4 regions of the Tardiphaga sp. 839_C3_N1_4 genome follow, and region 1 is predicted to be linked to each of the others. Evidence: predicted binding sites of a transcription regulator. Region 1 holds the regulator's gene; each other region holds the start of a gene.

Region 1 (7,790 bases):
TCACCGTGCGCGACCTGAACTTCTACTATGGCGAACACCACGCCCTGAAGAAGATCAACCTGACGCTGATGGCGAACCGGGTGACTGCGTTCATCGGCCCGTCGGGCTGCGGCAAGTCCACGCTGCTGCGTATCTTCAACCGCATGTATGACCTGTATCCCGGCCAGCGCGCCGAAGGTCAGCTCATGCTCGACAACCAGAACATTCTGGATCCAAAGCTGGATCTCAACCTGCTGCGCGCCCGCGTCGGCATGGTGTTCCAGAAGCCGACCCCGTTCCCGATGACGATCTATGAAAACATCGCCTTCGGTATCCGCCTCTACGAGAAGATCTCCAAGTCGGAGATGGACGTGCGCGTCGAGAGGGCGCTGCGCGGCGGTGCACTCTGGAACGAAGTCAAGGACAAGCTCAACGCGTCGGGCCTCAGCCTGTCGGGTGGTCAGCAGCAGCGTCTGTGCATCGCGCGCACCATCGCGGTGCGGCCGGAAGTGATCCTGTTCGACGAGCCGTGCTCGGCGCTGGACCCGATCTCGACCGCGAAGATCGAGGAGCTGATCGACGAGTTGAAGGATCAGTACACGATCGCGATCGTGACCCATAACATGCAGCAAGCCGCCCGCGTCTCCGACAGCACGGCCTTCATGTATCTCGGCGAGTTGATCGAATTCGATCAGACCAACAAGATCTTCACGTCGCCGACCGATCGCCGCACCCAGGATTACATCACCGGCCGCTTCGGCTGACGCGACATACTCGCGGGAGGAATTTGAGATGGCTTTTGAACATACCACCAAGGCTTTCGACGACGATCTGCAGGAGCTGACCCGTCTCGTCGCCGAGATGGGTGGCCTCGCGGAACGGCAGATCGTCGAATCCGTCGACGCGCTGATCCGCCGGGACGTCGCGCTCGGTGCGCGCGTCGTCGCCACCGACGCCGAGATCGACCAGTTGCAGCGCACGATCGAAGAGCGCGCCGTGCTGACCATCGCCAAGCGCCAGCCGATGGCTGTCGATTTGCGCGAGATCGTCGGCGCGCTGCGCGTCGCCACCGATCTGGAACGCATCGGCGATCTCTCCAAGAATATCGGCAAGCGCGTCAATGCACTCGACAGCGACTTCCATCCGCTGAAGCTCATCCGCGGCCTCGAACACATGACCGACCTCGTGACCACCCAGGTCAAGGCCGTGCTCGACGCCTATGCCGCACACGATCTGCCCGCTGCGATGACGGTGTGGAAGGGCGACGAGGAAATCGACGCGATCTGCACCTCGCTGTTCCGCGAACTCCTGACCTATATGATGGAAGACCCGCGTAACATCTCGTTCTGTATCCACCTGATGTTCTGCGCCAAGAACATCGAGCGGATTGGTGACCACGCCACCAACATTGCGGAAACCGTGTTCTACATGATCGAGGGTCAGCAGATCCTCGACAAGCGCCCGAAGGGCGACATGACCACATTCGCGAATACGCCGACGGTCTGAAGCGTGATCCGGAAAAGCGGAAGCCAGTCTTCCGCAAGGATCATGACCTAAAGGCTTTTCGGACGTCACTGAGGATATTGACCATATGGCTGTGAATGCACGCATTCTGGTGGTGGAGGACGAGGAAGCCCTCACGACGCTTCTTCGCTACAACCTCGACGCCGAAGGCTATGATGTTGAAACCGTCGCGCGCGGCGACGATGCCGATACCCGTTTGAAGGAGCGGGTGCCGGATCTCGTGGTGCTCGACTGGATGCTGCCGGGCCTGTCCGGCATCGAACTGTGCCGCCGTCTGCGCGCACGGCCTGAAACCAAGGCATTGCCGATCATCATGCTGACGGCGCGGGGCGAAGAGAGCGAGCGCGTTCGCGGTCTCGCCACCGGTGCCGACGATTACATCGTCAAGCCGTTCTCCGTGCCGGAGCTCCTGGCCCGCGTGAAGGGCCTGCTCCGTCGTGCAGCTCCCGAGCGTCTCGCCACCGTCTTGGCGTTTGGCGACATCGAACTCGACCGTGACAAGCGCCGCGTCGTGCGGTCCAGCCGCCCGATCGATCTCGGTCCGACCGAATATCGCCTGCTGGAGTTCTTCCTGGAACATCCGGGCCGGGTGTTCAGCCGTGAGCAGTTGCTCGACAGCGTCTGGGGCCGCGACATCTATATCGACGAGCGCACCGTCGACGTGCATATCGGCCGCCTGCGCAAGCTGCTCAATCCCGCCGGTGAGCCCGATCCAATCCGCACCGTGCGCGGCGCCGGCTATGCGCTGGACGATCGCTTCGACAAGGCGGCGGAGTAATACTCCGCTATCGACAGTTATTCTCGTCATGGCCGGGCTTGTCCCGGCCATCCACGTCTTTGTGTTCGGCCAAGACGTGGATACCCGGCATTCGCCGGGCATGACGGCGGAGAGGTCTCCGCTCACAATTCCCCCAAAACGAAAAATGCCCGGCTCATCACCGGGCATTTTCATTTGGTTTAGATGCTTTCCAGCTCAGCGCGTCGGCTTTGGGACCGCGCGGCGGCGGTCGCTGGCCGGCTGATAGGCGATACGCGAGTGATGCGCGCAATAGGGGGCGCCGGCCAGGGCCTTGCCGCCGCAGAAATAGAAGTCCGCGCTCGACGGATCGCCGATCGGCCAATGGCAGGTGGCTTCGTTGAGTTCGACCAGCGACAGGCGTTGGCTGATCGGCACGATGTTGTCATAGGCGATCGGGTCGGGCTCGGCCTCGATCTCGTAATTATGGGCCAGCGCGGTATTGCCGCGCGCCATCGGGCGGGCGACGCGTACCATCTGCTGCGCCGGGCGCGCCTTGCGCTGCCGCGGAGCTGCCGAGGAGGGGCTCTTGGCACGACCGGACAGGCCAAGGCGGTGAACCTTGCCGATCACGGCGTTGCGGGTCACGTTACCGAGTTCCGCAGCGATCTGGCTGGCGGAAAGGCCGCCTTCCCAGAGTTTCTTCAACTGTTCGACGCGATCGTCGGTCCATGTCATTACCGTCATCGCCGTTTTCCCTTCGTGAGCGCCGGCCTGACCGGGCAGCGCTGCGAGTTGAGACTTCAAAAATCCCTGCGGTCAGAATCCTTTAGCGCTCACCGGGCGCGAATTTCGCGTCCGGCTGTTACGCCGCACTGGATGTGTCAAAAGGATCTACCGCCGCACGAGATGTCGTATCCGACGAGGCAAAAGCTACAATATGCCGTGACTCGCGCGCAAGAGTCGGGCATGCCGCGTCCACATGCTTCTGCAAGTAAAGCTGCAAAATCGGCTTTTTCTGCGACTCCGTGTGACTCGAAAGCCGCAGTGCGCGGTTGACAGTCTTCACAGCACACATAGAATAATGCCCACGTGCCGCCCGAGAAGGGCGGCACGTTTCGTTTCTAGGGTCCGTTGTTCGATTTCGCACAGTTGTCATCGACGCGGCCGCAGTCTTTTCGATCGGATCGGTTATGACCAGCAACGCAACGTCTTCGCCCCTCTCTCAGGCTCACTTGCTGCCTGTTTTCGCGCGTGCGGATGTCGCTTTCGAGCGCGGTGAAGGCGCGTGGCTGATTGGAACCGATGGCGAGCGCTATCTCGATTTCACCAGCGGCGTCGCCGTGAACGCACTTGGCCATGCGCACCCACATATGGTCGCCGCATTGCAGGAGCAGGCCACCAAGCTCTGGCACATGTCGAACCTGTTCAAGAGCCCGGACGGCGAGCGCCTCGCGGCCCGGCTGTGCGAACAGAGCTTTGCCGACTTCGTGTTCTTCGCCAATTCGGGTGCGGAAGCGATGGAATGCGCGATCAAGGTGACCCGGCACTATCATTTCTCCAAAGGCCATCCCGAGCGCACGCGCATTATCACCTTTGAAGGCGCGTTCCATGGCCGGACCCTCGGCACGCTCGCCGCGACCGGCGCTGCCAAATATCTCGAAGGCTACGGCACGCCGCTCGACGGCTTCGACCAGTTGCCGCTCGGCGATATCGAAGCCGTGAAGAAGGCGATCGGTCCGAACACCGCCGGCATTCTCATCGAGCCGCTGCAGGGTGAAGGTGGCGTGCGTGCGCCGAGCAACGCGTTCTTCGGCGCATTGCGCGAACTCTGCGACAAGAACGGCATTCTGCTGATCTTCGACGAAGTGCAGACCGGCATGGGCCGCACCGGCGAACTGTTCGCCTATCAGCGCATCGGCGTGACGCCTGATGTGATGTCGCTGGCCAAGGCGCTCGGCGGCGGCTTCCCGATCGGTGCGTGCCTCGTCACGGCGGAAGCGGCCGAAGGCATGGCGCCCGGCTCCCATGGTTCGACCTTCGGTGGCAATCCGCTGGCGGTCGCTGCCGCGAATTCTGTGCTCGATATCATGCTGAAGCCCGGTTTCTTCGACCATGTGAAGAAGATGTCGCTGCTGCTGAAACAGAAACTCGCGGGTGTGGTCGATGGCCATCCAGATGTGCTCAGCGAAGTGCGCGGCGAAGGTCTTCTCATCGGCCTCAAGGCGGTCGTGCCGGCCGGTGATCTCGTTGCAGCACTGCGTGACGCCAAGCTGTTGACGGTTGGCGCCGGCGATAATGTCGTGCGCTTCCTGCCGCCGCTGATCGTCAGCGAGTCCGAGATCGAGCAGGCCGTGCAACGGCTGGAACAGGCTTGCGTGGCCCTCGGCTCATCCGCCAAAGCATCTGCAAAGACGCAGGGAGCCGCGTGATGAGCACGTCACCGCGGCACTTTCTCGATCTCACGGCCGTGCCGGCCAGCGAGTTGCGCAATATCATGAATGCGGCGGCTGCCATGAAGGCGAAGCTGAAGGGGCGGGATGGCACCAATGCCGAGCCCGATCGTCCGCTCAAGAACAAGACGCTGGCGATGATCTTCGAAAAGCCCTCGACGCGCACCCGTGTGTCGTTCGAGGTCGGCATGCGCCAGCTCGGCGGCGAAGTCGTGATGCTCACCGGCGCCGAAATGCAGCTCGGCCGCGGCGAGACCATTGCCGACACCGCACGCGTGCTGTCGCGCTTCGTCGACATCATTATGATCCGCATCCTCAATCATGACTCGCTGATGGAGCTCGCGGAAAATGCGACCGTGCCGGTCATCAACGGCCTGACGCGGTTCTCGCATCCCTGCCAGGTGATGGCGGATGTCATGACCTATGAGGAGCACCGCGGTCCGATCAAGGGACGCACCGTGGCCTGGACCGGCGATGACAACAATGTGCTGATGTCCTGGGCCCATGCGGCCGAGCGCTTCCAGTTCAAGCTCAATATCGCGACGCCGCCGCAGCTGTCGCCGAAGAAGCCGTTCAAGGACTGGGTCAAGGCGGCAAACGCGCCGATCACCTTCAGCGACGATCCCGATGCGATGGTGAAGGGCGTCGATTGCGTCGTCACCGACACCTGGGTGTCGATGGGCGACAAGGACGGCGAAACCCGCCACAACCTGCTCAAGCCCTATCAGGTCAATGCGCGCCTGATGTCGCTGGCCAAGCCCGATGCGCTGTTCATGCATTGCTTGCCCGCCCATCGCGGCGATGAGGTCACCGACGAGGTGATCGACGGTCCGCAGTCGGTGGTGTTCGACGAGGCCGAAAACCGTCTGCATGCGCAGAAGGGCATTCTGGCCTGGTGCCTCAACGCGGTGGCGTGATCTTTTCTTCCCCTCTCCCCCAGCGCAGCGAAGCTGCGCGCCGTGGGAGAGGGTGGATCGAACACGCGAAGCGGGTTCGAGACGGGAGAGGCATATCCACAAGCGCCGAGCTTTGCGGCTATCCCTCTCCCGCCTTCGCTTCGCTCAGGCACCCTCTCCCACTGCGCGGAGCTTTGCTCCGCTGGGGGAGAGGGGGAAGAAGCCGTGCGTCACCTGGATTTCCCGGTTCCATCGCCCCCTTTCACTTGCGGCCCTCCGCCCCCAAATAGAGCGCCATGACCCCATCAAATCCACATCTCCAGCCCGACGCCCCCATCCGCGCGCCGTCCTCCGTTCCGGTCGATGACGCGGTGCTGCCCTTTGAGGTTGCGCCGCTCGATCTGCGCGGGCGGCTGACGCGGCTTGGCCCGGCGCTCGACGAGCTGCTCGCCAAGCATGATTATCCCGCGCCGGTGGCCAAGCTGCTCGGCGAGGCGATCGTGCTGACCACGCTGCTCGGCTCGTCGCTGAAATTCGACGGCCGCTTCATCCTGCAGACCCAGACCGACGGTCCGGTGTCGCTGATGATCGTCGACTTCCGCGCGCCCGATAAAATGCGCGCCTATGCGCGGTTCGATGCCGAGCGCCTTTTGCCCGGTCTCGGCACCGCGGCGCTGCTCGGCAAGGGCCATCTGGCGATGACCGTCGATCAGGGGGCGGATATGAGCCGCTATCAGGGGCTCGTCGCGTTGAATGGCGGCACGCTGGAAGATGCCGCGCATGAATACTTCCTGCGCTCCGAACAGATTCCGACCAAGGTGCGCCTCGCCGTCGGCGAAGAATGGCGCAGCGGCGAGGAAGGCGGCCCGAAACATCGCTGGCGCGCCGGTGGCATGCTGCTGCAGTTCCTGCCGAAGGCGCCGGAGCGCGTGCAGCGCGACCTCCATGCCGGCGATGCGCCGGAGGGCGCGACCGTGGATGCCGTGCCGGAAGATGACGCCTGGGTCGAGGGCCAGTCGCTGATTGGCACCGTCGAGGATGTCGAGCTGATCGATCCGGATCTATCCGGCGAGCGGCTGCTGTATCGCCTGTTTCACGAGCGTGGCGTCCGCGTGTTCGCCCCATCGCCGCTGCGCGCGGAGTGTTCCTGTTCGCGCGATGCCGTGTCCGGCATGCTCAAGAGCTTCGAGCCGCAGGACCGCGCCGATATGGTCAAGGACGACAAGGTCGTCGTGACCTGCGAGTTCTGTTCGTCGGTGTACGAGTTCACACCGCAGGAAGCGGGCGTGGAGTAGGCATTCGCCCGCGTCCTCCCGACTCAAGCTCGTCATTCCGGGGCGCATGAAAGCGGCGAAGCCGCTGAAATGCGAACCCGGAATGTCAGAGTGTTTGGCGCTGAACAGGTCGAGATTCCGGGTTCGCGATACGCCGCCTTCGGCGTTTCCTCGCGCCCCGGAATGACAGTTTGGGGCGGGGCGGCGAGGCAGCGCTCAAACATTTTTTCCTATCCTTCATTGACAACATCCCCGTCAGGTTTATATTCCCCTCCGTCCGGCCCCGATGAGAGGGGCGAGCGCGATCGTCACGTTCGCGGGGCTGGATGCGGTGGACGCCGGAGATGCGGCGTCACGCGGTTTGGGGGTGACGTCTGTCTTCGGGCAGGACGGATCTGCGCCAGCACTGCCACTGGCAAGGAGACGGCCGACCTTCGGATGGAAAGAACCTCTGGACAGTGTGACGGACGACCAAATCGAAACGCGTCCGCTTACTCGCTTGAGGCTCCCTGTCCCTCCGCCGTGGGACCATCATTTTGGTGATCGGACCGTTCGCCAAGGCAAAGTGCAAGCAGGCTGAAAAAACACCGTATGCGGAACGTCGGGCACTTGCTCGGCGCCTCCGAAAGTCCTGATGCACCAACTTTGCGGAAGACCGCATTCGCATCAGGCCCAAGGGTGCAACGGGCACCCGGCGTTCCGCACGCCCTCTCGCAAGGGGGCGGGAATGCGAAGCACGACGGCGCCCCCGCGCCGCAAACAATGGGGGCGATGACGCATGTCTGAAGGGCAGGGGCTGTTTGACAGTTGAATCTGCGATGGCGCACAGGCGCCAGCGATATCCCCCTTCAGCGCAGCTTCGCCGCTTGAGGGAGGGAGAAGAAGACCTGCCCCTAATTCAGCACACGCTTCCTGTCCGGTCCGTCCA
Region 2 (7,790 bases), 3.1 Mb from region 1:
AAGAACGTCACTGCCGCAACGCCCGGTTCGGCGCAGGGTCTGTATCTGATCGTCTCCGACATCGACGCGGCCCGTGCGGACCTGCTCGGCCGCGGCGTCAAGGTGAGCGACGCGTTCCACGCCGGAGATGTCAATGTCGGGCCGGATGAGCCCTATTTGTTCGGGCGACTTCGGGTGAATGGCCCGGATCCCGCGCGCACCAGCTATCGCTCCTTCTCATCATTCAGCGACCCGGACGGCAACGGCTGGCTGTTTCAGGAGATCACCGCGCGACTGCCCGGCCGTGTCGATGCGAGTGCCACGACGTTCAACTCCTCTGCTGACCTTGCAGCCGCCTTGCGACGGGCGGCGGCCGCGCATGGTGAGCACGAGAAGCGCACTGGCGGCCAGCATGACGAGAACTGGCCGGACTGGTATGCCGACTATATCGTGCGTGAGCAGAGCGGCGAGTCGTTGCCGACATAGCGGCCGCCTCGCACGGCCCATGGAATACATCGCAACTGAATCGTCTGACGCAAAGCTGGATAACCCCACCCTATCTTTGCCGAACCGAACTCGACGTCAGAGGCGGGCACTGTCCTGGCTCTGCAACTGCGGGAGCGCGTATCCGGATCCGGCGACAGGCGCGTCGGCGGAGGCGCTCGATAGCGCATGGGAGATCGTGCGGTTGCGGCCGGTCCGCTTCGCTTCGTAAAGTCGCCCATCGACCCGCTTGTACAGGCTCTGCCAGCTATCTCCCGGCCGCAGCGTCCCCACGCCGAAGCTCGCAGTGACCTGCCTCGCTCCCCCCGGGACCGCAAAGCTGTTCTGCTCGATCGCGATCCTCAACCGTTCGGCATAATCAACCGCTTCCTGTTCGTCCGTATCCGGAAGGAATACCGCAAATTCCTCGCCGCCCAGCCGCCCGACGATGTCGCGTTTGCGCGACGCGTTGCGCAGCATGCGCCCCACCTCCCCAAGGACATCGTCTCCGACGTCATGACCGAGGGTGTCGTTGATGCTCTTGAAGTTGTCGATGTCGCACAAGGCGAGCGCAGCACGGCTCGGTCCGTGTTTGCGCAGATGGGCGGATACCCGTTCCTGAAAGCCGCGCCGGTTCAGAATGCCGGTCAACAGATCGAGATCGCGTTCGCGACGGAGATCGTCGATCATGTCGGACACCGCCGCGGCGAGGATGGCCAGCGCCAGGCCGGCGCCGAGCACGGCGAGCGAAAGCTGGAGTGCTTGCCAGAACATCGAATTGGCGAAAGCGGTTCTGTCGACCGGCATGGAAAATCCGACCGTGAGCAGGGTTCGCGGAAAAAAGTGCACCCCAAACAGCAACAGCACCCAGAACAGAGCCCGGTCGACAGTCCGCCCGCGCGCCAAAGCGGTGAGCCGCCACGCTGCGATCACCATCAGGAGGCCGTAGCCGAAATTCTGGATGTAGACCCGGGCGACGAGATTACGGTCGATATAAAAGAAATAGGCGAATAGCAGGACGAAGACGGCCAGGATCGCCATATCGATGATTGGGCCGAACGGCTTGCCCGAACGCAGCAGGATGCCCTCCACGGCGGCGATCACCGCTGACGTGTAAAGCGCGCCCGAGACGATGGCGTTGGGCCCCGCGCCGGGCGGCCAACTCAAAATCTGCGACATCGCACCGAGGGCAAACAGGACGCACGCGCCGGCCAGCAACAGCAGGTAGTTGCGCTTCTTCTCGACGAGCCACGCGCAGACGAAGGCAGCTCCGAAGACGAACAATATTCCCGGTGTTATCAGTTGGAGCGTAGTCTTGACGATGACCCCATCCATCTCGCTCAAACTTTCCAATAGGCCAGGCCGTCGTGATGCACGACCCGGGCATCAGTGCCTCGTAGCCAAAGAACACTATCAAATTTGACCGGAAATGCCTCAAATGCGAGTCGATTGACGGGAACGGGGTTCCTCACGCCCCGACGTCAGACGCCGCGAATGCATCGTCAGCCGCCTGGCTCACAAGGGAAGATGGATGCCCGGGTCATCTCGCGAAGCCGCGCTTCGCGAGGCCAAGACGTGGAGAGAGTTTATCGCTCAATTCATACGTCATACGCGGGCTTGACCCGCGTACCCATCTTCCCCGACAAAGCCTCAACACACAATAAGCAGCGCCGTTGCGCGCTCATCAAAACAAGACCGTTCACAACTGCACGAACAAACCGCGGAGGAACTGCCAGCCATGACCACACCCAAGACACCGACGCATCCGTTCGAGCGCAGCCATTCTATTGTGATCGCGGCTGCGCCCGAAGCCGTGTTCGATTACGTCACCAATCCGAAATCATGGCCGCAATGGCTGCCCTCCTCGCACGACATCGAGTGCGAGGATCGCCCGATGCGCTTCGGCGACACGTTTCACGAACACTGGTCGACGCGGTCGGGCCCGGTCGCGCTGGACTGGCTGGTAATCGCCTGCGAGCGTCCGCGACTCTGGATCGGCCTGACGCATATGAGCGTCACCGGCCCAATCGTCGTGCAATATGTGTGCGATGTGGTGGATGGCGGGACGAAGTTCACCCGCACGGTACGCAATCCGGCACGGCCGAAGGCACCGACCGCGGAGATGATTGCGCGGATCGATGAGGAAGCGGAGTTGGGGCTGGCGAATATCAAGAGGATCGTGGAATTCGGCACCTGAGGCTGCGGCCTGAAGGCCGCACAAACTTCATATCCACTTCAAAACAACTATGTTGGGGCAGCGACCGATTGGGTTGCTTCATCCCACAAGATTTGCTGACACGCCTAGCGCGCAGGAATCTTTCTTTAAGAGTTCAGCGATACGGTTCACTCAAGCGGTTCATGTATTGCGTACCGCTAGCAGGTCAAGATCCGCCGGAGCGACCCGGCGGATCGTCCTGGCTCTGTCGGGAGACAGCTGCATCGGCCTACGAAAGGCCGAGGTCCAACGCGTCGTCCCTCACCCCTGCTTCTTCACGTCCTTGATGTCCGAGAACACAATCCCTTCGGCGCGCTCCTTCGTATAGTTCAGATAGAAGTCGTTCTTCGCCAGGAACACCGGATCGCCGTCGACGTCATCCGCGACGCCGGAGTTGTTGTTGGACATGAAGGCCTCAAGCTTCTTCTTGTCCTCCGACGAGATCCAGCGCGCCAGCGAGAATTCCGAGACTTCAAAACTCACGGGCAACTGATATTCCGCATCGAGCCGCGCCTTCAGCACGTCGAGCTGCAGCGGGCCGACGACACCGACCAAAGCCGGCGCGCCGTCGCGCGGGCGGAACACCTGGACGACGCCCTCTTCCGACATCTGCTGCAAAGCTTCCTTCAGCTTCTTCGCCTTCATCGCATCGCCGAGACGCACACGTCTCACGATTTCAGGCGCGAAGGACGGCACGCCGATGAAGGTGATGTCCTCGCCATCGGTCAGCGTGTCGCCGATCCGCAGCGTGCCGTGATTGGGAATGCCGACCACGTCGCCGGCATAGGCCTCGTCTGCAATGGCGCGGTCCTGGGCGAAGAAGAACTGCGGCGACGACAACGACATGTTCTTGCCGGTGCGCACCAGCTTGGCTTTCATGCCGCGCGTGAGCTTGCCGGAGCACAGCCGCGCAAACGCAATGCGATCGCGATGGTTGGGATCCATGTTCGCCTGGATCTTGAACACGAAGGCAGACATCCGGAGCTCGTCGGCCTCGACCTTGCGCAAATTAGATTCCTGCGCGCGCGGCGATGGCGCAAACCGTCCGAGACCTTCGAGCAGATCGCCGACGCCGAAATTGCGCAGCGCACTGCCGAAATAGACCGGCGTCATATGGCCCTCGCGGAACGACTGCAGATCGAACGGTTTCGAGGCTTCCTTCACCAGCGACAGTTCTTCGGTGATCTCGTTGACATCGAGATTGGCATTGCGCCCGGCGAGATCGGCAATCGCAATCTTCTCGGCTGCGCCGGTCTTGGCGCCGCCGCCCTCTAACAGGCGGATGCCACCGGTCTCGATATCATAAGTGCCCATGAAATCGCGGCCGCGGCCGACCGGCCAGTTGATCGGCGTGGTGTCGAGCGCCAGCGTCTTCTCGATCTCGTCCAGGAGATCGAACACATCGCGGCTCTCGCGGTCCATCTTGTTGACGAAGGTGATGATCGGGATGTCGCGGAGACGACAAACCTCGATCAGCTTCAGCGTCCGCGCCTCGATGCCCTTCGCGGCGTCGATCACCATCACGGCAGAGTCGACCGCGGTGAGCGTGCGATAGGTGTCCTCCGAGAAGTCTTCATGGCCCGGCGTGTCGAGCAGGTTGAAGACGTGGCCCTGGAATTCGAAGGTCATCACCGAGGTGACGACGGAGATGCCGCGGTCGCGCTCGATCTTCATCCAGTCAGAACGCGTGTTGCGGCGCTCGCCCTTGGCCTTGACCTGGCCGGCGAGATTGATGGCGCCGCCGAACAGCAGCAGCTTTTCGGTCAGCGTGGTCTTGCCGGCGTCAGGATGCGAGATGATCGCGAAAGTGCGGCGGCGGGCGACCTCAGTGGCAAGCGGGGAACGCGCGGCTGAGTCGGCGGAAAGGGCGATATCGGACATAAACGTGCCTGTGGCAGGGAAAACGGGCGCAATCAAGGGATTTTGGGCGGGAAACTGGCCGAAGTGGCGACCATCGGCCGCGTTGCGATCCGGCTGCGTGGGTCCCATATAACCCCTGCGAGGACGACCTCCAAATCATCATCATCCGGCAAAGGGAAACCTTTGCTTGCAGGGACGGCCCTGTACTTTCATCAGGAGGCCGTTCCATGGCTTGGTTGTTGCTGTTCATCGCGGGTTTGCTCGAAGTCGGCTGGGCCGTCGGGCTCAAATATACCGAAGGCTTCACCCGCCTCGTCCCCTCCGTCCTTACCTTGATCAGCATGACTGCGTCCGTCGGCATGCTCGCACTCGCCCTCAAGGAACTGCCGATGGGAACCGCCTATGCGGTGTGGACCGGCATCGGCGCGGTCGGCACCGCAGCGCTGGGCATGTACCTGTTCGGCGACCCAGCGACGGTGGCGCGGATCACCTGTATCGGGCTGATCGTGGCGGGCATTGCCGGGCTGAAGCTGGTGTCATGACCTGCGTCAGATAAAGCTCAGATGCAGCAGCTTCACGATCCACCAGGTCGCGGCGGCGACGATCGCCGCGGCCGGGATCGTGATCACCCAGGCATAGACGATCGAACTCGCCACGTTCCAGCGCACCGCTGACACACGACGTGCAGCACCGACGCCGACGATCGCGCCGGTGATGGTGTGGGTCGTGGAGACTGGCACGCCGAGGAATGTCGCTGCGAATAGCGTCGCCGCGCCGCCGGTTTCCGCGCAGAAGCCCTGCATCGGCGTGAGTTTGGTGATGCGCAGGCCCATGGTGCGGACGATGCGCCAGCCGCCCATCAGCGTGCCCAGGGCCATCGCCGCCTGACACGACAGCACGACCCAGAACGGCACCGAGAACTCGGTGCCGAGGTGGCCCTGCGAGTACAGCAGCACCGCGATGATGCCCATGGTTTTCTGCGCGTCGTTGCCGCCATGGCCGAGCGAATAGAGCGAGGCCGAGACGAACTGCAGAATGCGGAAGGCGCGGTCCACGGCGAAGGGTGTCGAGCGCACCGAGGCCCATGACACGATGGCCACCAGCACCAGCGCTAGCAGGAATCCCACCAGCGGCGACAGCACGATCGCCAGCAGCGCCTTGGACAGTCCGGTCCACAAGGCTGCCGAGAGTCCTGCCTTGGCGACGCCTGCCCCGAGCAAGCCACCAATCAGCGCATGCGACGAGCTCGAGGGAATGCCGAGGCCCCAGGTGATCACGTTCCAGACGATGGCGCCCATCAGGGCCGCAAAGATCACGGCGGGATCGATGACGCTCGGCTCGATGATCCCGGTGCCGATGGTGTTGGCGACATGCAGGCCGAACACCAGGAAGGCGATGAAGTTGAAGAATGCCGCCCACAGCACCGCATATTGCGGCCGCAGCACGCGCGTCGAGACGATCGTCGCGATCGAATTGGCAGCGTCATGCAGGCCGTTGAGAAAGTCGAACAGCAATGCGATGGCGATGAGGCCGATCAGCACCGGAAAGGCGAGCGTGGCGTCCACCTGATGGCCCTGCCTTATACTTGTTCGATGACGATGCTGTTGATCTCGTTCGCGACGTCGTCGAAGCGGTCGGCCACCTTTTCAAGGTGCTTGTAGATCTCGGCGCCGACCACGAAATCCATGGTGTTGGCGTCGCGATGCTTGAGAAAGAGCTCCTTGAGCCCGATGTCGTGCAGATCGTCGACGCGGCCTTCGAGCTTGCCGACTTCCTCGGTGATCGCGGTGAGCAGGCCGACATTGTCGCCGATGGCGCTCATCAGCGGCACGGCGCGACCGACAAGGTTGGCACACTCCACCAGCAGCGTGCCGATTTCGCGCATCGGCGGTTCGAACTGGCGCACCTCGAACAGCATCACGGCCTTGGCCGTCTGCTGCATCTGGTCGATGGAGTCGTCCATCGCGGTGATCAGGTTCTTAATGTCGACGCGGTCGAACGGCGTGATGAAAGTGCGGCGAACGGCGGTCAGCACCTCGCGGGTGATGGCGTCGGCGTCGTTCTCGAACTGGTTGACGCGCTGGCAGTAGACCGGCGTCTCGTCGCCGCCTTCCAGCATCCCCGCAAGCGCCTTGGAGCCCTCGACCACGGTCACTGAATGGCGGGCGAACAGGTCGAAAAACCTTTCCTCCCGGGGCAGAAAGGACCGGAACCAGCGCAGCATCATCTCATCCAACTGTCAGGAAAACGCAGCGACCGGACCGCCAGATGGCGGACATGGTCCCGCGGGGCCACCGCCGGGCGGCCCTGTGTCACACGGATGTCATAAAGCATTTCCGGTCAAGGCGGGCAATCGCGCACCTTTTAGACCCGGTCATCCACCGCTTTATGACAGCCTGCTTTTCCTGAGGCAGTGCCTGGATTTAGAGCGACCGCTTGAAGTAATGCGCGATTTCGCCAATCACGCCGCGGCGGAAGGTCAGCACGCAGACCACGAAGATCACGCCCTGGATCACCGTCACCCACTGGCCGAAGCCGGCGAGATATTGCTGCATGGCGATGATCACGAAGGCGCCCACCACCGGCCCGAACAGCGTGCCGAGACCGCCGACGAGAGTGATCAGCACGATTTCACCGGACATGCTCCAGTGCACGTCGGTGAGCGAGGCGTTCTGTGCCACGAACACCTTCAGCGCGCCGGCGAAGCCCGCCAGCGTGCCGGACAGGATATAGGCCAGGAGCTTATACTGGTCGGTCTTGTAGCCGAGCGACACCGCGCGCGGCTCGTTCTCGCGAATGGCCTTCAACACTTCGCCGAACGGCGAGTTGATAGCGCGGTAGATGATCAGGAAGCCCAGCGTGAAGCCGGCCAGGATCACGTAATACAGCGTGATCGGCTTCGAGAGATTGAACAGGCCGAACAGGATGCCCTGCGGAATGCCCTGGATACCGTCTTCACCATGGGTGAATGGCGTCTGCAGATAGACGAAGTACAGGAGCTGCGACAGCGCTAGCGTGATCATCGCGAAGTAAATGCCCTGACGACGAATGGCGATCAGGCCGGTGACGACGCTGAGCGCAGCGGCGGCGACGACACCGACGACGATGCCGAGTTCGGGCGTCAGGCCCCACACTTTCAGCGCATGCGCCGTGCAGTAGCCGGCGGTGCCCAGGAACATCGCGTGGCCGAAGGACAGCAGACCACCATAGCCGATCAGGAGGTTGAACGCACAGGCGAGTAGCGCGAAGCAGA
Region 3 (7,790 bases), 2.0 Mb from region 1:
CCCGGCATAGACGGCCGACAGCGCGAAGACGACGCCGGCACCGAGCGACGGCAGCAGCGCCGCCAATGCAGCAACAAATGCCAGCAGCCACAGTGCAATCGAGACAAGCGATCTGAAACCATCGAGATCGGCAACAGAGAAGATCAATTGCAGGATCGACGCACCCAGACCGACCACAAGCAACGACACGAGCACAGCCACGGATAGCGAACCGACAATACCGAAGATCGCGACAATGCCGATCACACGGGCGATTCTGGCAAGGCTCACTTCGCCAATTCCTTCAGCCCGAGCTTGATCAGTTGCGCCGTTTCCGCACCCTCGCCTGCGCTGCGCGACGCGGCTGCGACGGCGGCCGCCGCCTGTGGCTGGCCATAGCCGAGATTGACCAGCGCGGAGATCGCATCCCTGACAGCGCCTGGTGCGCGGTTGTCGTCCATCGCGCCGGCGAGTTGCGCGACCACCGGATCGACGGACGCAAAGGCCGGCGCCTTGTCCTTCAATTCGCTGACGATGCGCTCGGCCACTTTAGGACCGACGCCCGGCGTGCGCGCCACGGCCGTCTTGTCACGCAGCGCGATGGCATTGGCGAGATCGGCCGGCGGCAGCGTACTGAGCACGGCGAGCGCGACCTTGGCGCCGACGCCCTGCACAGTCTGCAGCAGGCGAAACCATTCGCGCTCCATATCGCTGCGGAATCCGAACAGTTTGATCTGGTCTTCGCGGACATATGTTTCGATGGCGAGCACCGCAGCTTCGCCCGCCTGCGGCAGTGCCTGCAGCGTGCGTGCAGAACAATGCACCTGATAGCCCACGCCCTGTACGTCGAGGATCACATAGTCCTCGCCGTAGCTGTCGATCAGGCCTTTGAGCTTGCCAATCACGCGCCGACGACCTTGAGGCGCAGTGCCGTGCTCTGACGGTGATGCGCATGGGTGATGGCGATCGCCAGTGCATCGGCGGCATCGGCGGATTTCGGCTCGGCCTTCGGCAGCAGAATCTTCAGCATCACCTGGATCTGGTTCTTGTCGGCATGGCCCGCGCCGACCACGGTCTTCTTCACCTGATTGGGCGCGTATTCGGCGACGGCAATGCCGAACATCGCCGGCGTCATCATGGCGATACCGCGCGCCTGGCCGAGCTTCAGCGTGGCGACGCCGTCCTTGTTGACGAAGGTCTGTTCGACCGCAGCTTCGGCCGGCTGGAAGTCGCCGAGCACCTTGGCGAGCCCTTCATGAATGCCGAGCAGCCGGCTCGCCAGCGGCAGATTGTCCGGCGGTTCCACCGAACCGCAGCCGATATAGGTCAGCCGGTTGCCGTCGATTTCGATCACGCCCCAGCCGGTGCGGCGCAGGCCCGGATCGATGCCGATGATGCGGACAGGAGGGCGAATCGCAGGGTGTGTCATCCCACAGGGATAACGCCGGTCGGACCGGAACGAAATAGAAACGCGCCACCATCCCAAGAGAATAGAGTGGGAAGCTGAGCCCCTGCTCAGCCGCCCATCTTGGCCATCAGCGCGTCCGACACCTCAAAGTTGGCATAGACGTTCTGCACGTCGTCATGCTCGTTCAACAGGTCCATCAGCTTGATCAGCTTCTCGCCGGTCTCGTCATCGACCGAGAGCGTGTTCTGCGGCTTCCAGATCACCGCGGCCTTGCGGGCTTCGCCGAACTTGCCTTCCAGTCCCTTGGCAACCTCGCGGAACGTCTCCTGCGACGCGTAGACCTCGTGGCCGCCCTCGCCCGACACCACGTCATCCGCGCCGGCTTCAATGGCAGCTTCGAGCATGTCGTCAGCAGAGGCCTTGTCGGCGTCATATTCGATCACGCCGACATGGTCGAACATGAAGGAAACTGAGCCGGTTTCGCCCAAATTGCCGCCGGATTTGGTGAAGTAAGAACGGATGTCGGAAGCGGCGCGATTGCGGTTGTCGGTCAGCGCCTCGACGATGACGGCGACGCCACCGGGGCCGTAGCCCTCGTAGCGGATTTCATCGTAGTTCTCGCCGTCGCTGCCGATCGCCTTCTTGATGGCGCGCTCGATATTGTCGCGCGGCATGTTTTCTTGCCGGGCGGCGATCACGGCGGAGCGCAACCGGGCATTCATCGACGGGTCGGGCGTCCCCATCTTGGCAGCGACGGTGATTTCGCGCGCCAGCTTGCTGAACAGCTTGGACTTCTGGGCATCCTGCCGGCCCTTGCGGTGCATGATGTTCTTGAATTGGGAATGTCCGGCCATGCGGTCTCTCTTGAAGCGTCAGGGTATTTAGGGCTGCGGCGCGGGGTTATAGGCCGCGAAATCGGCAAAATCAAAAATTTGCAGCCGAATCCGGCCAATCTTCGCAATACCGCAACCGACCTTAACCATCACTTCACGCCGAGGTGCAAGGTTACCCGCATAGATTGTATTCATTGGGGTCACCGATGGCGTTTGGACTGTTCCGCAAGCGGCAGCCGGAAGCGGCTGAAGTGGTGATGATTGCTGAAAACACAGCGCCTTCTGTAGCACCGCGGCACCCTGAACCAGATACCGCTGGGGACATCCTGGAGTTGCTGGAACTCGAGCTGGGCGCGCTTATCCGCCAGCTTGAGCGTGCCGCGACCTCCGTCGCCGGCGGCGCCGAATCGACCGCCACCACCCTCTCCGCCATCCGCGCCCGCACCGATGTGCTGGCCGACCGCAGCAGTGCCGCGCAATCCACCGCCACGACCTTCGCGCAGGCGGCCGATAAATTCACCCACTCGGCCGAAGGTATCGGCGCCCAGGTGCGCGATGCCAGCCGGCTTGCGGACGAGGCCGGCGCCGCCGCCCATGAAGCCAGCGCCAACGTGGACCGGCTGCGCGACTCCTCCGCTGCAATCAGCAATGTGTTGGAGCTGATCGCGCAGATCGCCCGGCAGACAACGATGCTGGCGCTGAACGCGACCATCGAGGCGGCACGCGCAGGCGCTGCAGGCCGCGGCTTCTCGGTCGTCGCCACCGAGGTCAAGGCGCTGGCGGTGCAAACCCAGAACGCCACCGAAGAGATCAGGAAGAAGATCGACACCCTGCAGCGCGACGCTGCGAGTTCGGTCGATGCGGTGCATCGCATCTCCACCGCCATCGACGCGATCCGCCCGGTGTTTGCCAATGTGAATGGCGCAGTCGCCGAGCAGAACGCGACGACCAGCGAGATGTCGCACAATGCCACCACCGCCTCGCAGTTCATCGTCTCGGTCGGCGACAGCGCCGCGGAAATCGATAGCGCTGCGAAGGAAGCGGCTGCCCATGGCGAGCATGTCGCGCAGGCCGGCCAGGCCGTGACGATGTTTGCCTCACGGCTGAAGTCCCGCTGCGCGGTACTGCTGAAACAGAGCGAGCGCGAAGACGAGCGCCGACGCGAAAAGCTGCCATGTCACCTCAATGTCGATCTTCAGGCGCGCGGCGGCCAGATCCGCGCACCGGTCTATGAAATCTCGATGGACGGGATCCTCATCGGCGGACCAGACGCGAACCGGCTTCCGTTGCACGACATCGTTGCTGCTGAACTCAGCGAGGTCGGCCCCTGCCGCCTCCGCATTGCCGAACATTCCCCCGCCGGCGCACAGGCACTGTTCGTCGCGCCCGACAACCATCTCATCAGCCGGATCGAAGACCGGCTATGGGCTATTCATGACGAAAACACCGAATTCGTCACCCGCGCCATTGATGCCGGCGCCGCGCTCAACAAGATCTTTGCCGACGGTATTGCATCCGGCGCTATCAGCATCGACGACATGTTCGACGACAACTACGTCGAAATCCCTGGCTCCAGTCCGGTGCAGTACCGGACAAAGATTCTCGGCTGGGCCGACCGCGCACTCCCCGAATTCCAGGATGCATTTCTCGCCAAGGACAGCCGCATGGCGTTCTGCGCCATGATCGACCGCAACGGCTATCTACCGGTACATAACAGCATCTATTCCAAGCCGCAGCGCCCGGGTGATGTCGCCTGGAATACGGCCAACTGCCGCAACCGCCGCATCTTCAACGATCCGGCTGGATTGGCCGCCGGTCGCAATACACGTTCCTACCTGATCCAGAGTTATGCCCGCGACATGGGCAACGGTCAGACCGTGATGATGCGCGAGATAGACGTGCCTGTGCGCATACAGGGACGCCATTGGGGCGGCTTCCGCACGGCGTACAAATTATGATTTGGGTTTGTAAACGGCGCTGCGCTGCCACCTGAGACCTGGCGCAGCGCCGCCTATTCCGTCTGCGAGTGGGCTAGCAGCCGAAACTGCCAAGGCGTCCTAGCCGCCGCTCGTTCGGCCCTCCGCATTGTCATCTCCGCCGTATGAACCGCCGCCATATCCATATGGCGCGCTGTATCCATATGAACCGGGGCCGGCCCCAAATCCGCGATAGACCGTTACGGGGGCGCTTCCCTCATACCGCGCGTGAGAGGACATGATCCGTCGATGCTTGCTGGCAGCGCTATGCCCGTCTTTGGCCTGCGCGGTCGAGCTCGAAGTGCCGGCGATCAGTAAAGCGGCGCCCAACAGAATGAATTTATTCATCACATTTTTCCTTGGTCAACGAGCCCCGCGACCTCAGATGCGCACGCTTGGCTCTCAAGGTAGCGCCAATCACGCGTAGTTGAATTTCGGCTTGCGGTACCCCGTCCTGCATGGACAGCGGCGGCGAGACCCATTGGAGCCATTTGCCCATTCGCTCCGGGCATGGGGGGCCGTGTCACACCGCTGACATTTGCATCGGTCCATAACCGTGGACCCATTCGATACAAGCGGAGCTGCCATGACCGAACATTCCCTCGACGACGCGCAAGCAATCCACGACCGCATTCGTGCAGAGATGCTGGACGGCTTCGACGAAGAACTCGAGCTCGAGATCGATGACGATCGTCTCGACGCCCTGACCAACGAAATGTCCGACCACAGCCCGGCGGAGACCATCGAGCGACGCCTCTATTTCAAGGAACTGTTCCGCCTGCAGGGCGAGTTGGTGAAGTTGCAGAGCTGGGTGCAGCAGAACAAGCTCAAGGTCGTGGTGATCTTCGAGGGTCGCGATTCCGCTGGCAAGGGCGGCGTCATCAAGCGCATCACCCAGCGGCTCAATCCGCGCGTCTGCCGCGTTGCCGCACTCCCCGCGCCGAATGAGCGCGAGCGCACCCAGTGGTACTTCCAGCGTTACGTCTCGCACCTCCCCGCCGGCGGTGAGATCGTGCTGTTCGATCGCAGTTGGTACAACCGCGCCGGCGTCGAGCGCGTGATGGGTTTCTGCACCGAGGATGACGTGGAGGAATTCTTCCGCTCGGTGCCGGAATTCGAACGCATGCTGGTGCGCTCGGGCATCATCCTGATCAAATACTGGTTCTCGATCACAGACGAAGCGCAGCACTTGCGCTTCTCGATGCGTATCGCCGACCCGCTCAAACAGTGGAAGCTCAGCCCTATGGATGTCGAGGCGCGCACCCGGTGGGAGCAATACACCAAGGCCAAGGAAGCGATGCTCGAGCATACGCATATTCCGGAAGCCCCGTGGCATGTGGTGCAGGCCGTCGACAAGAAGAAGGCGCGCCTGAACTGCATCGCGCATCTGCTCGAACAGGTTCCCTATCAGGAGGTCGAGCATCCGCCCGTGGTCCTGCCTGCACGCGTGCGCAATCCCGACTATCACCGCACGCCGGTGCCAGCTGAAATGTATGTGCCGGAGCGGTACTAGCCCCACAGCCGGCAGATGGCGTGCCGTTTTTCCGGCAGGCCGAGCCTAACGCAACCGCAATATTCTTTTGAATAAAAGTCATCCGACGCCCAAGAAGAGGGCGTCGGATAATGTCGCGCAGATTTTACCGCGATTTATCCGATAGACACGCTCGCACGACATACAAACCAATGTATAGTCCTGCTGCATCTTATTGCTGCTTTTGAAATGATGACCGTACGCCTATAGTACCGTCGTTGGTCGATGACGAACCATTCGCCATTGCATCATCGAGTCGAGCAATCGGGGGTCTCACTGTGGCAAATCTCAATATCAACGGCGAGCAGAAGTCCTTCGACGCGCCTGACGACATGCCCCTGCTCTGGGTGTTGCGCGACATTCTCGGCATGACCGGCACGAAATTCGGCTGCGGCGTTGCGCTATGCGGAGCATGCACCGTGCATGTCGACGGCAAGGCCGTGCGCTCCTATCTGCTGCCGGTCAGTGCGGTGAGCGGACGCGCCATCACCACAATCGAAGGTGTCGGCGCCACACCGGTCGGCGCCAAGGTGCAGAAAGCCTGGCTCGATCTCGAAGTCATTCAATGCGGCTACTGCCAATCCGGACAGATCATGTCAGCGGCGGCGCTCCTCGCTTCTACGCCGACCCCCGACGATTCCGACATCGATGCCGCCATGGCCGGAAATATCTGTCGCTGCGGCACCTATGTCCGGGTGCGTGAAGCCATCAAGCATGCTGCCTCCGAACGGCAAACCTAGGAGTCGGCCATGAAAATTGCAGACAACATGCTTGTTGCGGCCAGTCCTGCAAACAAGCCTTCTGGCCTGTCACGGCGCAATTTGCTCGCTGGCGCCTTTGCCGGCGGCTTTATGTTCGCCTTCCAGCTTCCGGTCCGCGCGGCCAATGAGCCGACGCAACCTCCCGATACGACGGAGGGCAAATTCGCCCCCAACGCGTTCATCCGCATCGACACTACCGGCAAGACGACACTGGTGATGCCGCAAGTCGAGATGGGGCAAGGCATCTATACCGCCATCGCTATGATCCTCGCCGAAGAGCTCGACGCCGACTATGCGCAGATCACGCTGCAACATGCGCCGCCCAGCGACAAGCTCTACGGCAATCCAATTTTCATCATCCAGGCGACCGGCGGATCGACTTCGGTGCGCGCATTCTGGAAACCGCTGCGCAATGCCGGTGCAACCGCGCGTGCGATGCTGGTGCAAGCCGCAGCCGAACAGTGGCAGGTCGAACCTGCGAGCTGCACGGCGTCGAATGGGCAAGTGATGCATACGGCCAGCGGGCGCAAACTGTCCTATGGCGAGTTGTGCGACGCCGCCGGCAAACTCACACCGCCGAAGGACGTCGCGCTCAAGGACCCGAAAGACTTCTCGGTGATCGGCAAGCCGCTGAAGCGCTTCGACACACCGGACAAGGTCAACGGCAAGACGATCTACGGTATCGACGCGATGGTGCCGGGCATGACATTCGCGACGCTGGCACAGTGCCCGGTGTTCGGCGGCAAACTCGCCAAGGTCGATGACCGCGCGGCGAAGAAGATTCCGGGCGTGCGGCAGATCGTGGTGCTCGACGACCTCGTGGCCGTGGTCGGCGACCACATGTGGGCCGCCAAGTCTGGGCTCGAAGCACTCGACATCACCTGGGACGAAGGGCCCAACGCGAAGATCAGTTCGAAGGACATCTGGGCGCATTTGCGCACGGCCAGCGAGACGGACGGCGTAATCGCCAAATCCGTCGGCGACATCGCTAAGGGTCTCGCGACCGGCGAACGGATCGACGCGTCCTACGAGATGCCGTTCCTTGCGCACGCGACCATGGAGCCCTTGAATTGCACGGTGCACTTCAAGGGTGATTCCTGCGAGGTCTGGACGGGCACGCAGATCATGTCGCGGGTGCAATCCGAAGCCGCCAAGGCCGCGGGCCTGCCGATCGACAAGGTCACAGTAAATCAGCACATGATTGGCGGCGGCTTCGGCCGCAGGCTTGAGCCCGACATGGTCGTGGCGGCGGTGCGCATCGCCAAACAGGTCAATGGACCGGTCAAGGTGGTGTGGACCCGC
Region 4 (7,790 bases), 920 kb from region 1:
CGCGGTCTCGCCGATGGTGCGCTGGATGAAGCGATCCCCGACGTCGATCGGGGCGACGAGATCGGCGCCATGGCCGCAACGGTTCAGGTGTTCAAGGACAATGCGGTGCGCATTCGCGGGCTGGACAAGATCGAGGTGGAATCCCAGGCCCGTGCTGCTGCCGAACGCCGTGCGGCGATGGAGAGCCTCGCCGATGATTTCGAGCGCAGCGTCAACGGCATCGTGCGTTCCGTCTCCACCGCTGCGGCCGGTATGCAGAGCACCGCGCAGTCGATGACGGCGACGGCCAGCGACGCGAGCTCGCGCGCATCGACGGTCGGTGCGGCATCGGCGCGCTCATCTGACAATGTGAGCACGGTTGCCGCCGCGGCTGAAGAACTATCGGCATCGGTCAGCGAAGTGCTGCGTCAGGTGGCGGCGTCGAGCGACATCGCCAGCAAGGCAGTGGGCGATGCGGAGCGCACCAATGCGACGGTGCAGCAGCTCTCCAGCGGCGCTGAGAAGATCGGCGAGGTCGTGCAGCTGATCCACAACATCGCCTCGCAGACCAATCTGCTTGCGCTCAACGCGACCATTGAAGCGGCACGTGCAGGTGAATCCGGCCGTGGCTTTGCGGTCGTCGCGTCGGAAGTGAAGGCACTGGCGAGCCAGACGGCCAAGGCCACCGAGGAAATCTCGGCGCAGGTTGCAGCGATGCAGGCGTCGACGCAGGAGGCTGTCAACTCGATCAACGCCATCACCGGTACGATCGCGCAGATGAGCCAGATCACCACGACGATCTCGTCGGCCGTGGAAGAGCAGGGGTCGGCCACGCAGGAGATCGCGCGCAACATCCAGTCGGTTGCCGCTGGCTCGAGCGAGGTCAGCGCTCATATCGGCGGCGTCAGCGCAGCGGCGGAAGCAACGGGGCAGGCGGCAGGCATGGTGCTGTCGAATGCGAAGGAGCTGGACGGCCAATCCAGCATCCTGCGCAAGGCGGTGGATGAATTCCTCGCGAAGGTTCGCGCAGCGTAGGGCCTTTCCTCTTCTCTCGCGGAGAGCGAGCTCTTGTAGCGCTGCAATCGTTGCTCATCATCAAGTATCACAGGCTCGATGATTTGCGGGTTTGGTTTGTAAAGAACAAAAAAAGGTCTGTTCGGTATTCTTCTCCTCAATTGGTATTTGCCCCCGCGACCTTTTTTGGAGAACTCATTGTGAAGATAAGTAATCTGACGATCACGCCCAAGCTAGGTATTCTGGTGGGTGTCATGTTGCTTGGTCTGTGCGCGTCCGGCGTTCTCGCGGGATATTTCGTTCAGCGCGAGATGATGACCTCAAGGATCGAGGAGCTTCGCCACTTCGTCGATGCCGCGCGCAGCGTGGCGATCGGACTGCAAAAGCAAGTCGACGCCGGCCAGCTCACCAAGGAAGCCGCGATGGCTGAATTCGGTCGTCGTGCAAATACGATGACCTACGACAACGGCGCGGGCTACCTGTTTGGCTCCATGATGGACGGCGTGACGGTGTTGTCGCCGGATGCCAAGCAGATCGGTCAGAACCGCCTCGATGTGGTGACCAATGGCAAGGCGATCGGTCGCGAGTGGCGCGACAGTGTTGCTGCTAAAGGCGAGCACACGATGTTTTATGACTACGTCAAACCTGGCCAGACGGAGCCGCTGCGCAAGGTTGCCTATGCCGCTGCGATCCCCGGATGGAACATGTATGTGGGCGCCGGAGCCTATCTGGAAGATCTCGACGCCAGGTTGAAGCCGATCGTCTGGGCGCTCGGTTTGGCGATCCTTGCCATTGGTGCGGTCGCGGGCGGCATCGCCTGGATGATCGGTCGCAGCATCAGCCGCCCGCTCGGTCAGCTCGGTGCGCGGATGCGCACGCTAGCCGATGGAGCGCTTGAAGACGACATTCCCGGGACCGGGCGCGGCGATGAGATCGGTGCGATGGCATCGACCGTCCAGGTCTTCAAGGACAATGCCGTCCGGATTCGCGGGCTCGACAAGATCGAGGCCGAGTCGCAGGCGCGCGCGTCTGCCGAGCGGCGTTCGGCCATGGAGAGCATCGCCGATGACTTCGAACGCAGCGTCAACGGAATTGTCCGCTCGGTATCGACCGCGGCGGCAGGAATGCAGACCACCGCGCAATCCATGACGGCAACCGCCAGCGATGCGAGTTCGCGGGCATCGACGGTCGGCGCCGCGTCGGAGCGGTCGTCTGACAATGTCAGCACGGTTGCAGCCGCCGCCGAGGAATTGTCGGCTTCGGTCAGCGAAGTCTTGCGGCAGGTCTCGCAGTCGAGCCAAATTGCCAGCAAGGCAGTCGGCGATGCGGAACGCACCAATGCGACCGTTCAACTCCTGTCCAGCGGCGCGGAGAAGATTGGCGAAGTGGTTCAGTTGATCCACAGCATCGCCTCCCAGACCAACCTGCTCGCGCTGAATGCGACCATCGAAGCGGCGCGCGCCGGCGAATCCGGCCGCGGCTTTGCGGTCGTCGCTTCTGAAGTGAAGGCATTGGCGAGCCAGACCGCCAAGGCCACCGAAGAGATCTCCGCCCAGGTTGCCGCCATGCAGGCGTCCACCAGCGAAGCCGTGCTTTCGATCAGCGCCATTACCGGCACGATCGCGCAGATGAGCGAGATCACCACCAGCATCTCCACGGCCGTCCAGGAACAGGGCGAGGCCACGCGGGAAATCGCGCGCAACATTCAGTCGGTCGCGGCGGGCTCCAGTGAAATCAGCGAACATATTGGGGGCGTCAGCAGCGCAGCGGAAGCGACCGGGACGGCGGCCTCGCAGGTGTTGTCGAATGCCAGGGAGCTCGATACCCAGTCCGGCATGTTGCGGACGGCAGTGGACGAGTTCCTGACCAAGGTGCGTGCTGCGTAGAGGCACTTCTTCCCCTCTCCTCTTGTGGGAGAGGAAAGTAGATCAAGCTCGAACGCAAAAAGCCCTCCCTTGCGGGAGGGCTTTCGTCGTTTCAGGCGAGTGCCTGCTCGCGTTGCTTACTTCGCCTTGAGGAAGTCGGCGACCTCGAGCAGCACGAACTCGTTGTCGTCGGCCTTGTTCGGATCGCGGCTGGACGAGAACGGCAGGTTGTTGTCGTTGCCGACGATGATGTGCGTCGCATCGACCTGATCGACGTTCTCGATGGTGAAGAACGGGAAGGTCAGCACACCATCATTGAGCGGCTTGCGGGCCAGCTTGTTCGGGTCCTGGATCTTCATCAGGTCGATGAAGCCGATCTTGCGAACGGGCTTGCCGACATTGGCGTCGTTCAGTTCGATCTTGTAGACCTTCTTGAACTTGGCGAGGTCGGGGAAGCAGTCTTCACCGCGCTTGCCGTCGGCGCAGGCCTTGTCCTTGGTGCCTTCGCCGTTGTCGCGCTCGATAATCAGGCCGTTGTCGGCGGTGATCATGTTGAAGTCGCCGATGGCATTGCCGTTCTGTTCGAACACGTACTGCCAGTAGCGACCGGTGAACTTCTCGTTGGCGACGTCGAATTCCAGGATGCGCGAAGCTTCCTTGCCGTCGACCTTTTCCCAGTCCTTCTTCTCGGCATCCCAGATCGGGCCTTCGAGCAGACCGTAGAGGAACTTGCCATCCTTCGAGGAGGCGAAGCCTTCATAGCCCTTGGAGCGGCGCAGGTTGACGGTGGTATAGGTGGCGCCCGGCGCGCCCGGCGACTGCACCGACCAATGATCCGGCGAACGCACCGGCTTGCCGTCGGCGACGGTGTCGAACACGGCCAGCACCTTGCCGGTCTTGTCAGCCTTGATGATGTAGGGGCCGAATTCTTCGCCGATCCAGAAATTGTCGCCGACGATCTGGAAGCCTTCCGTGTCGACATCGGCGCCGGTCAGGTAGCGCTTGGCGGTGTCTTCATGGACGATGCGGAACGGCACCTTCTTGTCGGGATCGTGCAGGAACACGGTGGCCTGACGCTCGACCTTGCCGTTCTTCCAATCGATCTTGTGGTGATTGAGATAGATCATGTAGTCGGCCGAATTGTAGCGCGAGCCAGCGCCATTGTCGGTCAGCACCCAGAACGAACCGTCGGGCATCACCTTGATGCCGGAATGGCCCTGCAGCGGCTGGCCCTTCATCGGCAGCGAGATGCCGGTGGCGCGCTCATAGGACTTGCCCATCACGGTGCCGAGCGCGTCGACGCGCTTGCCGGTGGTGTATTTGCCCGAGGTCTTCAGGTCGTTCGGCGCGTCCGCGGGCGCGTCGATGGTCGACGTGGCCGGCAGCACGGCATGGCCGGCGAGCTTGGCTGGGAATTCGCCTTCCGACTGCGCAAAGGCTGCGGAAGAAAGCATGACGAGGGAAGCGACGGAGCAGAGGAATGTGCTGCGCATGGTTGTCTCCTTTGTGGTGACCATGCGGCGTGTTCTGGGGCGCGGGCGTTACGCTGCGCTGACAATTTCATGACGACTGGGTGACAGTAGGGGAAAGAGCTGCGGCATGGGGTCGCCGCGGCTGCGGGTTGGGTCACAGCCTCTCCGCCATCGTCTCCGCCTCGCACGCCAAAGGCAGGGGCGGAGACGACAAACGGGGCTGCTTCTCTACTGCTTCTCGATCCCCGCATTCGTGATCAGCTTTTCCCACACCTTGAGCTGGTCCTTCAGGAAGGCGTCGAATTCTTCCGGCGTGCCGGAGAAGGCTTCCATGCCACGGTTGGCGAGGTCTTTCTGGATTTCGGGGCGTTCGACGATCTTGCGGATTTCGGCGTTGAGCTTGACGACGATGTCCTTCGGCATGTTGGCCGGGCCGAGATAGCCCTGCCAGGAGGTGATGTCGAAGCCCTTCACGCCGGCCTCGTCCATTGTCGGCAGATCGGGCAGCAGTTTGGAGCGATATTTCGTGGTCACCGCGAGCGACTTCAGCGCCTTGGCGTTGACGTGCGGCAAGCCGGTCGGCACGTCGACGAACATCATGCTGACGCGGCCGGCGATGACATCGGTGAGCGCGGGTGGTGAGCTCTTGTAAGGCACGTGCAGGAGATCGAGTTTGGCTAGGCGGGCAAAGGTCGCGCCCGAGACGATCGCCGACGAACTGCCCGATGCGTAGGAGTACTTGCCCGGCTCTTTCTTGGCGAGCGCGATCAGCTCTTCCACGGAGTTGGCGGGAATCTCAGGATTGATCACCAGCATGAAGGGCAGGTCGCCGGTGCGCGCGATCGGCGTAAAATCCTTGATCGGATCATAGCTCATGGTCTTGAGCAGAAAAGGATTGGCCGAATGCGTCGTGTTGGTCGTGACGAACAGCGTGTAGCCGTCGGCGGGGGCGCGGGCGACGAAGCTGGCGGCGATCGAGCCATTGGCACCGGCCTTGTTGTCAATCACAGTGTTGGCGTTCAGCGCGGTGCCGAGCTCCTTGGCGATCAGGCGCGTCGTGGTGTCGGTGCCGCTGCCGGCGGCGAAAGGGAGCACCAGCGTGATCGCCCGGTTTGGATAGTTCGCGGTTTGTGCGATGGCCTCCGGGGTCGCCAACAGCAGCGCTCCGATAAACGATGCGCTCGCCACACCGCGAAGAACTGAAAGTCCGTGCATTCCGCTTTTCTCCCTGAATCGGCCTTGGTAGCCCATATTTATTGCGGGCAAACTAGCGGAGGTCGGTGACGCACGGAAGCGGAAAGGTATGCCGTTCAGGTTGGCGCGCTGTCGATGGTGTAGGCCATGCATCGACGTCGTAGCACCGGGTCGACCTTATCGCGTTCGTGAGCGAGAGCACCTGCAGACGGCCGCTGATCCGCAGCATCTGCGCGTTGGGGTCGGTGCGAATGCCGGGGCGAGCTCCGGAGCACGCACGATCGTTTCGTCGCGGTCCTTCTCGTCGCCGCTATTGCTTCCCGACCAGCGACAGGTTCAGCGCCGCGCAGGCGCAAAGCTCTTTGACAAATGCAAAGCAGCTCCTATATAAATTAGAATAATTCTAAATTATGTAAGGCGTTGATATGAAGGCGTTTTCGGAGCTTACCGAACGCGAGGTGCTGGCGGTTGCGATCTCCAGCGAGGAAGAGGACAGCCGGATCTATCTCAGCTTCGCCGAGGATCTGGCAGAGCGCTATCCCGATTCCGCGAAAGTCTTCAGCGAGATGGCCGAAGAGGAAAAGGGCCATCGGCATCTGCTGTTGCAGATGTATGAGGAGCGCTTCGGACCGAACCTTCCGCCGATCCGGCGCGAAGACGTTAAGGGCTTCATCCGCCGCCGACCAATCTGGCTTACGCGTAACCTGTCGCTCGACACCATCCGCAAGGAGGCCGAGCGGATGGAGTTCGAGGCCGAGCGCTTTTACGCCAAAGCGGCCGAGCAGGCGACGGATGTCGGGGTTCGCAAGTTGCTGGGCGATCTGGCCGAGCTGGAAAAAGGACACGAGCATCTCGCGGCCAAATTATCGAATGCCATCCTGACGTCCGACGTTCGTACGATCGAGGACAACACCCGCCACCGGATGTTCGTCCTGCAATATGTCCAGCCAGGTCTTGCGGGCTTGATGGACGGCTCCGTATCGACGCTGGCGCCGCTGTTTGCGGCCGCGTTTGCAACACATCACAACTGGCAGACATTCCTTGTTGGCCTCGCCGCATCGATCGGCGCCGGCATCAGCATGGGTTTCGCCGAAGCACTGTCGGACGATGGCTCCATGACCGGACGCGGCTCGCCGTGGCTGCGTGGCGGCATCTGCGGGCTGATGACGACGCTGGGCGGTCTTGGCCACACTCTGCCTTATCTCGTGCCGGACAGCTGGCCGAATGCATTCTGGATCGCGACGGCCATCGCGGGTGTTGTCGTTTTTTTCGAACTCTGGGCCATCGCCTATATCAGGGCGCGCTATATGGATACGCCGTTCCTGCAGGCCGTCTTTCAGGTGGTGCTTGGCGGCGTCATCGTTCTGGCGGTGGGCATATTGATCGGAGGCGCGTAGCGGGTGGGGAGGCGTCAGATGGCGTCGTTGCGCGGGATGGCGTAGGTTCTATGCGCGGGAAACCCTGCTGCTCGTCCCGCCGATGATGAGTGTGTGCGATGCATGATCGCGGCAGGTGCGATCGCGGGCAGCTTACGGGTGAAGGAGCGTCCCATGTATGCTGCCATTCGTCAGAGCAAGGCAAAGACCGGCATGGCTGAGGAACTGACGCGCAGGATCAAGGAAGGTGCCATTCCGATCATCAGTGATGTCGAAGGTTTCATGGCCTATTATGTGGTCTATGCGTCCGACGATACGGTGACGGCGATCAGCATCTTCAATAATTTCGCGGGCGCCGAGGAGTCGAACCGACGCGGGCTCGCGTGGAGCGAACAGAATCTGGCGCCCTTGCTGATTGGACCAGCCACAGCGATAGCCGGCCCGGTTATCGTTCATACGTTGGCATAACGCGCGCGGGACAGGTGCTATGCCGGGCGGGTGGCATGTGCGCGTAGATTACTCGCCAGATTCTCAATCTCCCAGCAGGCGCTTCGCGCCGGCGATTGCGCGGCGCGCGACTTCTTCGGGGCCGCGCTCCCGGGTCAGCGCATCCATCGGCACTTCGAGCGCGACCGGAATATGCTTCGGCAGGTGCGCGGCGATGGCGCAGAGGTCGATGCCGCCGTCGCCGGGTGGTAGCCGTTCAGCGCGTGCGGTGTGCAGCAGTCCTTCCACCGTGCCAGGCTTTTCCGCCGGAGCATCGCAAAAATGGAAAAACGGCAGCAAGCGCGATGGCATGTCGTCGAGTTCGGCGAGGCTGCTGTCGGAGCGGTCGAAATGCAGCGTATCGACAAGGATACCCGCATTGGCGCGGCCTGCGGTCTCGACGA

The links. The regulator PhoB, encoded in region 1, activates phosphate uptake and scavenging genes when phosphate is short. The targets are predictions, from matches to a motif close to TGTCATNNANCTGTCAT.
Region 2: AB8A38_RS03010 (DUF47 domain-containing protein) is a predicted target of PhoB. The motif match lies at 6,764-6,780, and genes of this name have one in related genera.
Region 3: ppk2 (polyphosphate kinase 2) is a predicted target of PhoB. The motif match lies at 4,718-4,734, and genes of this name have one in related genera.
Region 4: AB8A38_RS13035 (esterase-like activity of phytase family protein) is a predicted target of PhoB. The motif match lies at 4,421-4,437, and genes of this name have one in related genera.

The regions. Positions count from the first base shown of each region.
Region 1 covers NZ_JBPWQD010000001.1:3,641,556-3,649,345, reverse strand. The annotation lists gene pstB (phosphate ABC transporter ATP-binding protein PstB) at 1-743, shown strand, start outside; gene phoU (phosphate signaling complex protein PhoU) at 772-1,485, shown strand; gene phoB (phosphate regulon transcriptional regulator PhoB) at 1,577-2,281, shown strand; gene AB8A38_RS17490 (GcrA family cell cycle regulator) at 2,477-2,986, opposite strand; gene AB8A38_RS17485 (aspartate aminotransferase family protein) at 3,433-4,671, shown strand; gene argF (ornithine carbamoyltransferase) at 4,671-5,609, shown strand; gene AB8A38_RS17475 (Hsp33 family molecular chaperone) at 5,885-6,883, shown strand; gene apaG (Co2+/Mg2+ efflux protein ApaG) at 7,756-7,790, opposite strand, start outside.
Region 2 covers NZ_JBPWQD010000001.1:562,253-570,042, reverse strand. The annotation lists gene AB8A38_RS03040 (VOC family protein) at 1-465, shown strand, start outside; gene AB8A38_RS03035 (GGDEF domain-containing protein) at 562-1,797, opposite strand; gene AB8A38_RS03030 (SRPBCC family protein) at 2,201-2,659, shown strand; gene AB8A38_RS03025 (peptide chain release factor 3) at 2,939-4,558, opposite strand; gene sugE (quaternary ammonium compound efflux SMR transporter SugE) at 4,765-5,079, shown strand; gene AB8A38_RS03015 (inorganic phosphate transporter) at 5,086-6,102, opposite strand; gene AB8A38_RS03010 (DUF47 domain-containing protein) at 6,117-6,761, opposite strand; gene AB8A38_RS03005 (branched-chain amino acid ABC transporter permease) at 6,961-7,790, opposite strand, start outside.
Region 3 covers NZ_JBPWQD010000001.1:5,620,007-5,627,796, reverse strand. The annotation lists gene AB8A38_RS26960 (hypothetical protein) at 1-270, opposite strand, end outside; gene ruvA (Holliday junction branch migration protein RuvA) at 267-884, opposite strand; gene ruvC (crossover junction endodeoxyribonuclease RuvC) at 881-1,408, opposite strand; gene AB8A38_RS26945 (YebC/PmpR family DNA-binding transcriptional regulator) at 1,495-2,241, opposite strand; gene AB8A38_RS26940 (hypothetical protein) at 2,269-2,415, opposite strand; gene AB8A38_RS26935 (methyl-accepting chemotaxis protein) at 2,478-4,178, shown strand; gene ppk2 (polyphosphate kinase 2) at 4,783-5,709, shown strand; gene AB8A38_RS26925 ((2Fe-2S)-binding protein) at 6,006-6,467, shown strand; gene AB8A38_RS26920 (molybdopterin cofactor-binding domain-containing protein) at 6,477-7,790, shown strand, end outside.
Region 4 covers NZ_JBPWQD010000001.1:2,716,909-2,724,698, reverse strand. The annotation lists gene AB8A38_RS13045 (cache domain-containing protein) at 1-1,014, shown strand, start outside; gene AB8A38_RS13040 (methyl-accepting chemotaxis protein) at 1,194-2,879, shown strand; gene AB8A38_RS13035 (esterase-like activity of phytase family protein) at 2,996-4,351, opposite strand; gene AB8A38_RS13030 (Bug family tripartite tricarboxylate transporter substrate binding protein) at 4,559-5,545, opposite strand; gene mbfA (iron exporter MbfA) at 5,950-6,921, shown strand; gene AB8A38_RS13020 (antibiotic biosynthesis monooxygenase) at 7,075-7,368, shown strand; gene AB8A38_RS13015 (sugar phosphate isomerase/epimerase family protein) at 7,432-7,790, opposite strand, start outside.